Regions from separate parts of the Clostridium sp. AF15-41 genome, predicted to be linked through region 1. Evidence: predicted binding sites of a transcription regulator. Region 1 holds the regulator's gene; each other region holds the start of a gene.
What was found. The regulator HrcA, encoded in region 1, represses chaperone genes, less so after heat shock. The targets are predictions, from matches to a motif close to TGTTAGCACTCNNNNNNNNNGAGTGCTAACA.

Region 1 (2,210 bases):
TCTCGCACTCTGCAAGAAGACGTTTATATTTGTCTTCTGCATCCTGACAGCGCTCTTTCAGTTTATCATTTTCTTCTCTTAAAGCCTTACTGCCGCGTCTGTTCTCTTTTGCAACCGGCTTCGGTTTTGCTGCTTCCGCCTGCTCTTCAGGGACATCCACGGTTTCTGTAACATTCACATCTGTAGTTGTTGTTTCTGCAGTATCTGTTGACTCTGCTGTAACTTCATCTACAATTGTTTCTGCTGCCTTTTCATCTGTCTTTACTTTCTTAGTATCTTTCTTGGTGTCTGCCATTATCGGACCCCCTATTCGTTATTATTAAATATATCATCCAATTCATCGGTCAGATTTTTTAACATCGTAACGACTTTCTTATAGTCCATACGTTTCGGACCGATGATACCTATAGTTCCTTTTGCGCCTTCCGGCATCTTATAAGTTGCCGTTACAAGGGAGCAATCTTTCAGATCCTCACTGGAATTCTCATCGCCGATTCGGATCTCTATATCAGAGTTATCTTTATTGATAACTTCTTCTACATATTTTACAAATTCCTCTTTGTCTTCTATATCTTCAAAAGTTCCAAGCAGTTTTTCTGCTGTTGCCGAATCCATCAATTCAGGATACTTTAACATGTTGGTCGCTCCGCTTGTATAAACCTTCAGGTCATCCGCTTCATGAATAGCTTCCATGATTCCCTGAAAGATGGTTTCTAAGATATCCGCATATTCACCTGCCTGCATCTTCATCGTCTGTATCAGTTCCAGATTAATATCTTCTAATGCAGCTCCCTGAAGGAACGTGTTTAATAAAATATTGAATTTTAAAATCTCGTCATTCTTCAGATCGTACGTGGTATCGATCAGCTTATTCTTTACGATATTTCCATCCACCATGATCACCGCAAGAAGCTTTGACTCAGCAACCTTGGAAAGCTGTATAAACTTCACGGTATTATTATACTGAGGTGTGGTAACCAGTGTGGCATAATTCGTATTTGCCGCTAATACCCGGGCAACCTGCTTCAGCATCTTCTCCATTTTATCAACTCGTTCAAGAAGATTTCCCTTCTCTGTCTCAGCCTCTATCTTCTCATTCATAAGGCTGTCAACATAGAACCGATATCCTTTGTCCGTTGGAATTCTTCCTGCAGATGTATGCGGCTGACATATATAACCCATGTCCTCCAGATCAGACATCTCATTCCTGATCGTCGCCGAACTTAAGTTCAAATCTGTATACTTTGAAATCGTCCGCGATCCTACAGGTTCTCCGGTCTCTAAATAATTGGAAACGATAGCTTTCAGAATTTTGACTTTTCTTTCGTCAAGTTCCATCTGCTCATCCCTTTCATTTTGTTAGCACTCAAATACTCCGAGTGCTAACCACTAAAATTAATCTAACACCCACTACCTTGTTTGTCAACATTTATTTTGAAAAAAATCAAGAAAATTTATAATTTTTGAGCTTTGAAAAAATGAATGCCGAGTCCTGTAGAAATCACGGCATATAAAAGACTGATGATAATCGCAGCTACCGCATCTGTTCCGTTAAATGTAAGGTCACTTGTCATACCGAGAAGCTGCACGATCCAGATGTTATCCGACCACGCCGGCAGATTAAACAGATCCACAAGGACACGAACTCCGGGTGTAAATAACAGCACCAAAAGAACCGCGGCAGTCATAGACAAAACCGAATGTCTGATCAGTGAAACCAACATAAATGCAAACATTGCACAGGCTCCGATCATTATAAACTGCAGCACTATCGCAAGCATTGTTTTTCCAATCCGGGAAGCTTCTGAAGCTTCAGGGACATTTCTAAAAAACAAAGCAGCCGCAATCCCTGAAATCAGAATATATTCCAGTAAGATCCCCCATACATAAGTAACTGCCGCCAGCACTCTGGCAATATAACAGGCCGCTCTGCTTTTACTTCTCTGCAGCTCGCAACGTATGGTATTCTGTTCGTAGTCTTCGGATATATGAAGGATAACCGGAAACATCATAAAAAGGACCAGAAGCTCCGAAGCAGAAAAAGCCGATGCAATATAAGCGATTCCGTCCATCTGACCTTTGATCGCTGTAATCGTCTGTTCTGAAAAGCCTGCTGCCGCCAGGAAGTCGCTGCTTACCCCTGCACTTACATAATGAAGAAAAGCTGCTACAAGAATCGCAAACGGAATCACCAGAATCATGATCATTCT
Region 2 (2,210 bases), on a different contig from region 1:
CTGTCACCATAACCCGGAGCCTTAACAGCTACAACCTGGAATGTGCCTCTTAACTTATTTACGATCAATGTTGTAAGTGCTTCGCCTTCTACATCTTCCGCAATGATCAAAAGCTTCTGACCACCCTGTACGATCTGCTCAAGTACCGGAAGGATATCCTGAATATTTGTGATCTTCTTATCTGTGATCAGGATGTATGGATTATCAAGTTCTGCAACCATCTTCTCCATATCAGTTGACATGTAAGCTGAAATATATCCTCTGTCGAACTGCATACCTTCTACGAGGTCAAGCTCTGTCTTCATGGACTTGGACTCTTCAATCGTGATAACACCATCGTTTGATACCTTTTCCATAGCATCTGCAACCATCTGTCCAACTTCATCATCACCGGCTGAAATAGATGCAACTCTTGCGATCTGCTCTTTGCCGTTGATTGTCTGGCTCATCTCTGAGATTGCTTCTACAGCCTTGTCACAAGCCTTCTTCATACCCTTTCTGAGGATGATTGGATTAGCACCTGCTGCAAGGTTTTTCATACCTTCATTGATCATTGCCTGAGCAAGAACAGTAGCTGTTGTAGTACCATCACCTGCAACATCATTTGTCTTTGTTGCTACTTCTTTTACGATCTGAGCACCCATGTTTTCAAATGCATCTTCCAACTCTATATCCTTTGCAATTGTAACACCATCATTTGTGATAAGTGGTGAACCATATGACTTTGCAAGAACTACATTTCTTCCTTTTGGTCCAAGTGTTACTCTTACTGTATCTGCTAACTGATTTACGCCTGCTTCAAGAGCCTTTCTGGCTTCTGCTCCGTATTTAATTTCCTTTGCCATTTTTTTCTACCTCCAACTGTTTTTCTGCTATCTGATTATTCACTTACAACTGCAAGAATGTCACTCTGTTTTACGATGATATATTCATCATCACCGAGCTTAACTTCTGTTCCTGCGTATTTAGAATAAATAACTCTGTCTCCTGCCTTTACTTCCATAGGAACCTTAACGCCATCGACAACAGCTCCGGGACCAACTTCTACAACATCTGCATACTGTGGCTTCTCTTTTGCCTGTCCCGGTAATACAATACCTGATTTTGTTGTCTCTTCTGCTACGGACTGTTTTAATACAACTCTGTCTCCTAATGGTACTAATTTCATAATATATATTCCTCCTAACATATTAAATCCGTTCTTATCTGCCTTATGTACTCCGGCAGTTCCTAGCACTCATATCTCTCGAGTGCTAACACAATTATTATTGTATTCATTTTGTGGAAAAAATCAACCCCTAAAATGATAAAAAATATATTAAATGGACAAGGTCTCTTACATTATATGAAATATACCCTGAATTCAGAACGAAAACCGGCGATTTTGATTTGTAAATTCAGGTGTTGCATGATATGCTTCTAATACAGGAATCAAACCGATGATTTCTGACATGATACAGGATAACGCCTGTTCAAAGGCTGCTATCCAAATGATATATAGAAATGGAGAATACTATGGCTGAACAATTATACACAATACCTGTCAACGATGCCTTTCATGCAGACTGTGAATGTCCTCTCTGTCAGATGCAGAAAACGCTGGAGGAACATGCCATCGAATATACGATGGGACCAAGCTATATGGAAGACGATAATCGTGCTATGACAGATAAAATGGGCTTCTGCTCCCATCACATCGGCATGTTATATAAAGAAAAGAATCGTCTGGGACTTGCCCTGATGTTAAAGACACACACTGATAAAACGATCCGGGATCTGAAAGCTTTATCAGAAAAAGGAACTCCTGCAAAACCGGGACTTTTTTCCAAGCAGTCAAATTTTTCCGGTGTCGGTGCATATATCAAAGAACTGGAAAGCTCCTGCTTTATCTGTGACCGTATGAATCGTACCTTTGACCGCTATGTCGATACGATCTTTCATATGTGGAAAAAAGATCCTGAATTCAAGGATACCTTCAAAAGCAGCAAGGGCTTCTGTACTTACCACTACGGTATCCTCTACGATACCTCTGTCACAAAGCTGTCCAAAAACCAATGTGAAGAATTCATAGAAGCTTTGAATCACTTATATTTTGAAAACATGGAACGTGTCAACGGAGATATCGGATGGTTCATCGATAAATTCGACTATCGATTCAAGAATGAACCATGGAAGAACTCAAAGGATGCCCTACCTCGCGGCATAATCAA
Region 3 (2,210 bases), on a different contig from region 1:
ACAAGGTCGATCGCTTTATCCGGAAGGAAACGATCTGTAATGTACCGATTGGAAAGTACCGCTGCACTTACCAATGCACCATCCGAGATCTTAACTCCATGGAACACCTCATATCTTTCCTTGATACCACGAAGAATGGAGATCGTATCTTCTACCGTCGGCTCATCGATCTGTACCGGTTGGAAACGACGTTCCAGAGCGGCATCCTTTTCAATGTACTGTCTGTATTCGTCAAGTGTCGTTGCACCGATACAATGCAGTTCGCCACGGGCAAGCATAGGCTTTAACATATTGCCTGCATCCATTGCACCATCTGTCTTACCGGCTCCAACGATCGTATGCAGCTCATCAATAAAGAGGATGATCTCACCTTCTGATTTCTTTACTTCATCCAGAACCGTCTTCAGACGTTCCTCAAATTCACCACGATACTTGGCACCGGCAACCAGCGCACCCATATCCAGTGCGAATATCTTCTTATTCTTCAAGCCTTCCGGCACATCACCTCTGACAATACGCTGTGCCAGACCTTCTGCAACCGCTGTCTTACCTACACCGGGTTCACCGATCAGAACCGGGTTATTCTTGGTCTTACGGGAAAGGATCCGGATCACGTTTCGTATCTCAGCATCTCGTCCGATAACCGGATCAATCTTCTGCTCTCTTGCCCGTTCCACCAGATCATATCCGAACTTCTCCATTGCTTCATAGGAATCTTCCGGATTCTCACTGTCTACCTTTTTATTTCCTCTGATATCTGCCAGAGCCTTTAAAAATGTGTTCCGATCGATCGCCCATGTTTTAAGCAATGGCTTCACATCGGAATCGGCTTTTTCGATCAGTCCAAGGAACAGATGCTCAACCGATACAAAGCTGTCTCCCATCTGCTTTGCTTCCTTTTCAGCCTGAATGAGCGCCTTTGAAAAATTATTTCCGGCATACAGATTTCCGCCACTTACCTTTGGCAGTGATGCAAGTTTATCTTCCACCCTATTTACCGCTGCTGTTACATCTATATCGAGTTTTTCAAAAATCTTCGAAATAAGGCTTTCGTCTATCTCAAGCAATCCTGCAAGTAAATGAATCTGTGCAAGCTCCTGATTATCATATTCCAGGGCTTTATCTTTCGCTTTTTCTATTACTTCAAGCGACTTTCTTGTGTATTTGTCCATATCCATAATCATTTACCTCCTGACATATAAAAACTACTGTAATTCAAGATACGCTTTCATTACAGTAGTTAACATAACACTTTTTGTTAGCACTGTCAAGAGGTGAGTGCTAATTATTTTTATTTTATTTTTTCACACACATTTCAGGAATGATCACTGGGTAAAACTCACATCAAAAATCGTACCTCCGGATGGATTAGACCGGACTGTAATTGTCCCATCATGCGCACTTACGATTTCATGAACAAGCGCAAGTCCAAGTCCGACACCACCAAGTTCCCGGCTTCTGGATTTATCCACACGAAAGAACGGTTCAAACACACGCTGCCTGAGTTCCTCCGGGATTCCATTTCCGGTATCCTCTATTGACAGGTAAATATGTTTTTCCTTTTGATATGCGGTCACTGTAACCCGTCCCCCAGAATGATTATATTTTATAGCATTCTCAACAAGATTGTATACCATCCTGTAAATAAGGATATCACTTCCGATCATCCTTATATCCGTGCATTTTCCAATAAGTTTTATATTTTTTTCCTGTGCAAGCGGTTCCAGATCCGCCAATACTTCATCAACAAGAGCATTGACCATTATTACATCGTCTCTCCCCACAGTTTGAAGCTCGCTCATATCCAGAAGGGTTTTTACCATTTTACCGAGTCTGTCATTCTGTTCCGTAACCATCTTTATCGTTTGCTCGGTATCTGCATCATTGCCCGGATGCGGATTGGAATTATATGAATCAAGCTGTATCTGCATTAAAGATAATGGGGTTCGAAGCTCATGTGCCGCATTTGCGGTAAATTGTCTCTGTATATCAAATGCATCCGAGAGACGTTCAAGCATCTTGTTATACGAAACACTCAGTTGGTTCAGTTCTTTAACATTGTTTTCTTCTATTCGTGAATCTGCCAGATTTTGTGCCTGTACCTCTTCAATCTTATCAGAAAACTTACCAATCGGCTTTAGGGCATGTCCACTGATAAAATACGTGGCCACACCACCCAGAAGCGCCAGCAAGGCTGAAATTATCAGGCT
Region 4 (2,210 bases), on a different contig from region 1:
ACCTGTCTCGATATACATTTTTGCTACATTGAGTGCAAATACAAATCCTGAACATGCAGCATTTACATCAAATGCAATGGCATTGTCTGCGCCAAGTTCCGCCTGAACCTGACATGCGGCACTCGGTGTATAATAATCCGGTGTTACTGTTGCAAGCACAATCAGTTCTACATCAATTGCTTCTTTTCCTGCCATCTCCAAGGCTTTTTTTGCAGCCTCTGCTGCCATTCCTGCAGTTGTCTCATGTACTGCAATTCTTCTATTTTTGATTCCGGTTCGACTGGAGATCCACTCGTCCGAAGTATCTACATATTTCTCAAGGTCTGTATTTGACACATTTTTTTCCGGCAAAAAACTTCCGGTTCCCATTATTCTGATTGGCATAGGTTTTCCCCTTTGTATTTTTTAGTTGTGCTCACTCAATGCATTCGAAAAATCGACTCTTGCATGCAAGCGATTTTTCATTATTATATCATACATTATTATTTCCATCAATTTCCTTGTTCATTTCATACGCAAATTACATCTGTAACATTTTTCCTCGTTTTTAATGCCCATTTTGTAACATTTTTCCTCGTTTTTTGTTGTCTATCTGTAACGTTTTTCTTGTTTTAAGAAAAACAACTTGTTTTGATACATTCCGGCTCTTGCAACAAATGCTTACGATATCTTTCCTATATGCTGCAAAAAACTAAAAAAAGCTGCTGCTCTACGAATGATTCTTCGTAAAGCAACAGCCCCATTTATGATTATTCATATCTGACATTTCTATCAGAAGGAGACAAAATGATTTACTTTAATAATTTTCATACAGGAAGTGAAAGGATTATCCTTCAATTGAGATATATTTGCTTTCCTCAACCTTTGGCTTCTCTTCTTTCTTTGGTACGCTGATCTTTAAAACACCATCTTCGAATTTTGCCTTGATGTCTTCCTTTTCAATTGCCTTACCAACATAGAAGCTACGGCTGCAAGAACCACAATATCTTTCACGGCGGACATATTTGCCTTTCTTGTCCTGATCGCCTGTTTCTTTCTTCGTTGTACCTGTGATGGTCAGATAACCATCCTTCAATTCTGCCTTTACATCTTCTTTCTTGTAACCAGGCATATCAATATCCAGTTCAAATGAACCTTCGGTCTCTTTTACATCTGTCTTCATAATATTAGCAGGCTGTGTATAACCTGTTGTCACTTTATAAGGACGTGCAAAATCATCAAAAAAATCATCAAATAAATTTTCTCCAAAAATACTAGGCATCAACATAAGTCATTCCTCCATTCAAATACATACATTTTATTCTTTTGTGTGCTGACCATTGTCAGAACACGTAATTGTTATTTTTCCGGAACTCCGGAACCTCCATCAGTCTCTATCTGATGTCCTCTCCTTCGTTCTGATTATGTTATACCACTTGTATTAGCACTCGTCAATAGTGAGTGCTAATAATTTTTGTGAAAAATCTGTGAAGTCTTGTAGATTATTCTCCTGCACACATTCCCCGCTCTGCCTTAAGCTTTTCATTTGCCGTGTAAAACACACCATTTAACAATGTGTATCTCCTCCTAATTAACCCCTCACAAACGGTACCAGTGTGAAATCAAACCGGAACTCTTTTTCACTGAACCTGTATTCATCCAAGACAACCGGGCCACAGCTGTTCGAACCGATTCCATTCTGTGCATGATCAATACAGAGCACCGTACTGTCGGCTTCCGTAAGCTCATAATTGTGTTTCGTCTGCGTAAGCACTTCCTGAGTGTAATAAGAGGCATTAAATGAAAATGTATGTTCTGCTGCAACAGCCATTCCATATCGTTGATTTGTCAGTTCCACATAATCACAGTCATAGTGGCTTCCATTCTCCTGCGGCATGATATAGTCCTCATGAAGCTCCTGCACAGAACTTCTGAACAAGCCGTGGCTGGCAGCCCTGTGCTTGTCGCGGTAGCTTTCCTGTGGCCCCATGCCATAATAGGCAGCCTCAGAAAGCTTCTTATCCAGAAACATTCTTATACCAAATCTTGGAAGATCCGGGAGTTCTTCATCTTTTACTGCTGTTATTCCCGCAGCAATTCTGCCTGCGCCATCTATTTTCCACATAATCTCTACATCGATCAGCTTTTGAACGGTTGGAGCTACCACACCTGCATGGCACATGATCATTACTCCGAATTTGTTCTGAAGGATCTGTTCACTATATGCTCTT

Region 2: the regulator HrcA is predicted to act here: its motif matches at 1,229-1,259, upstream of DWW43_RS07785 (co-chaperone GroES).
Region 3: the regulator HrcA is predicted to act here: its motif matches at 1,257-1,287, upstream of clpB (ATP-dependent chaperone ClpB).
Region 4: the regulator HrcA is predicted to act here: its motif matches at 1,419-1,449, upstream of DWW43_RS06590 (Hsp20/alpha crystallin family protein).

What each region holds. Positions count from the first base shown of each region.
Region 1 covers NZ_QTMQ01000003.1:154,298-156,507, forward strand. Annotated here, with positions in the region: gene grpE (nucleotide exchange factor GrpE) at 1-295, opposite strand, end outside; gene hrcA (heat-inducible transcriptional repressor HrcA) at 307-1,338, opposite strand; gene DWW43_RS03375 (hypothetical protein) at 1,455-2,210, opposite strand, start outside.
Region 2 covers NZ_QTMQ01000009.1:53,339-55,548, forward strand. Annotated here, with positions in the region: gene groL (chaperonin GroEL) at 1-845, opposite strand, end outside; gene DWW43_RS07785 (co-chaperone GroES) at 881-1,168, opposite strand; gene DWW43_RS07790 (DUF6062 family protein) at 1,516-2,210, shown strand, end outside.
Region 3 covers NZ_QTMQ01000002.1:189,918-192,127, reverse strand. Annotated here, with positions in the region: gene clpB (ATP-dependent chaperone ClpB) at 1-1,178, opposite strand, end outside; gene DWW43_RS02230 (HAMP domain-containing sensor histidine kinase) at 1,326-2,210, opposite strand, start outside.
Region 4 covers NZ_QTMQ01000007.1:29,287-31,496, reverse strand. Annotated here, with positions in the region: gene DWW43_RS06595 (beta-ketoacyl-ACP synthase III) at 1-384, opposite strand, end outside; gene DWW43_RS06590 (Hsp20/alpha crystallin family protein) at 827-1,267, opposite strand; gene DWW43_RS06585 (glycoside hydrolase family 2 TIM barrel-domain containing protein) at 1,571-2,210, opposite strand, start outside.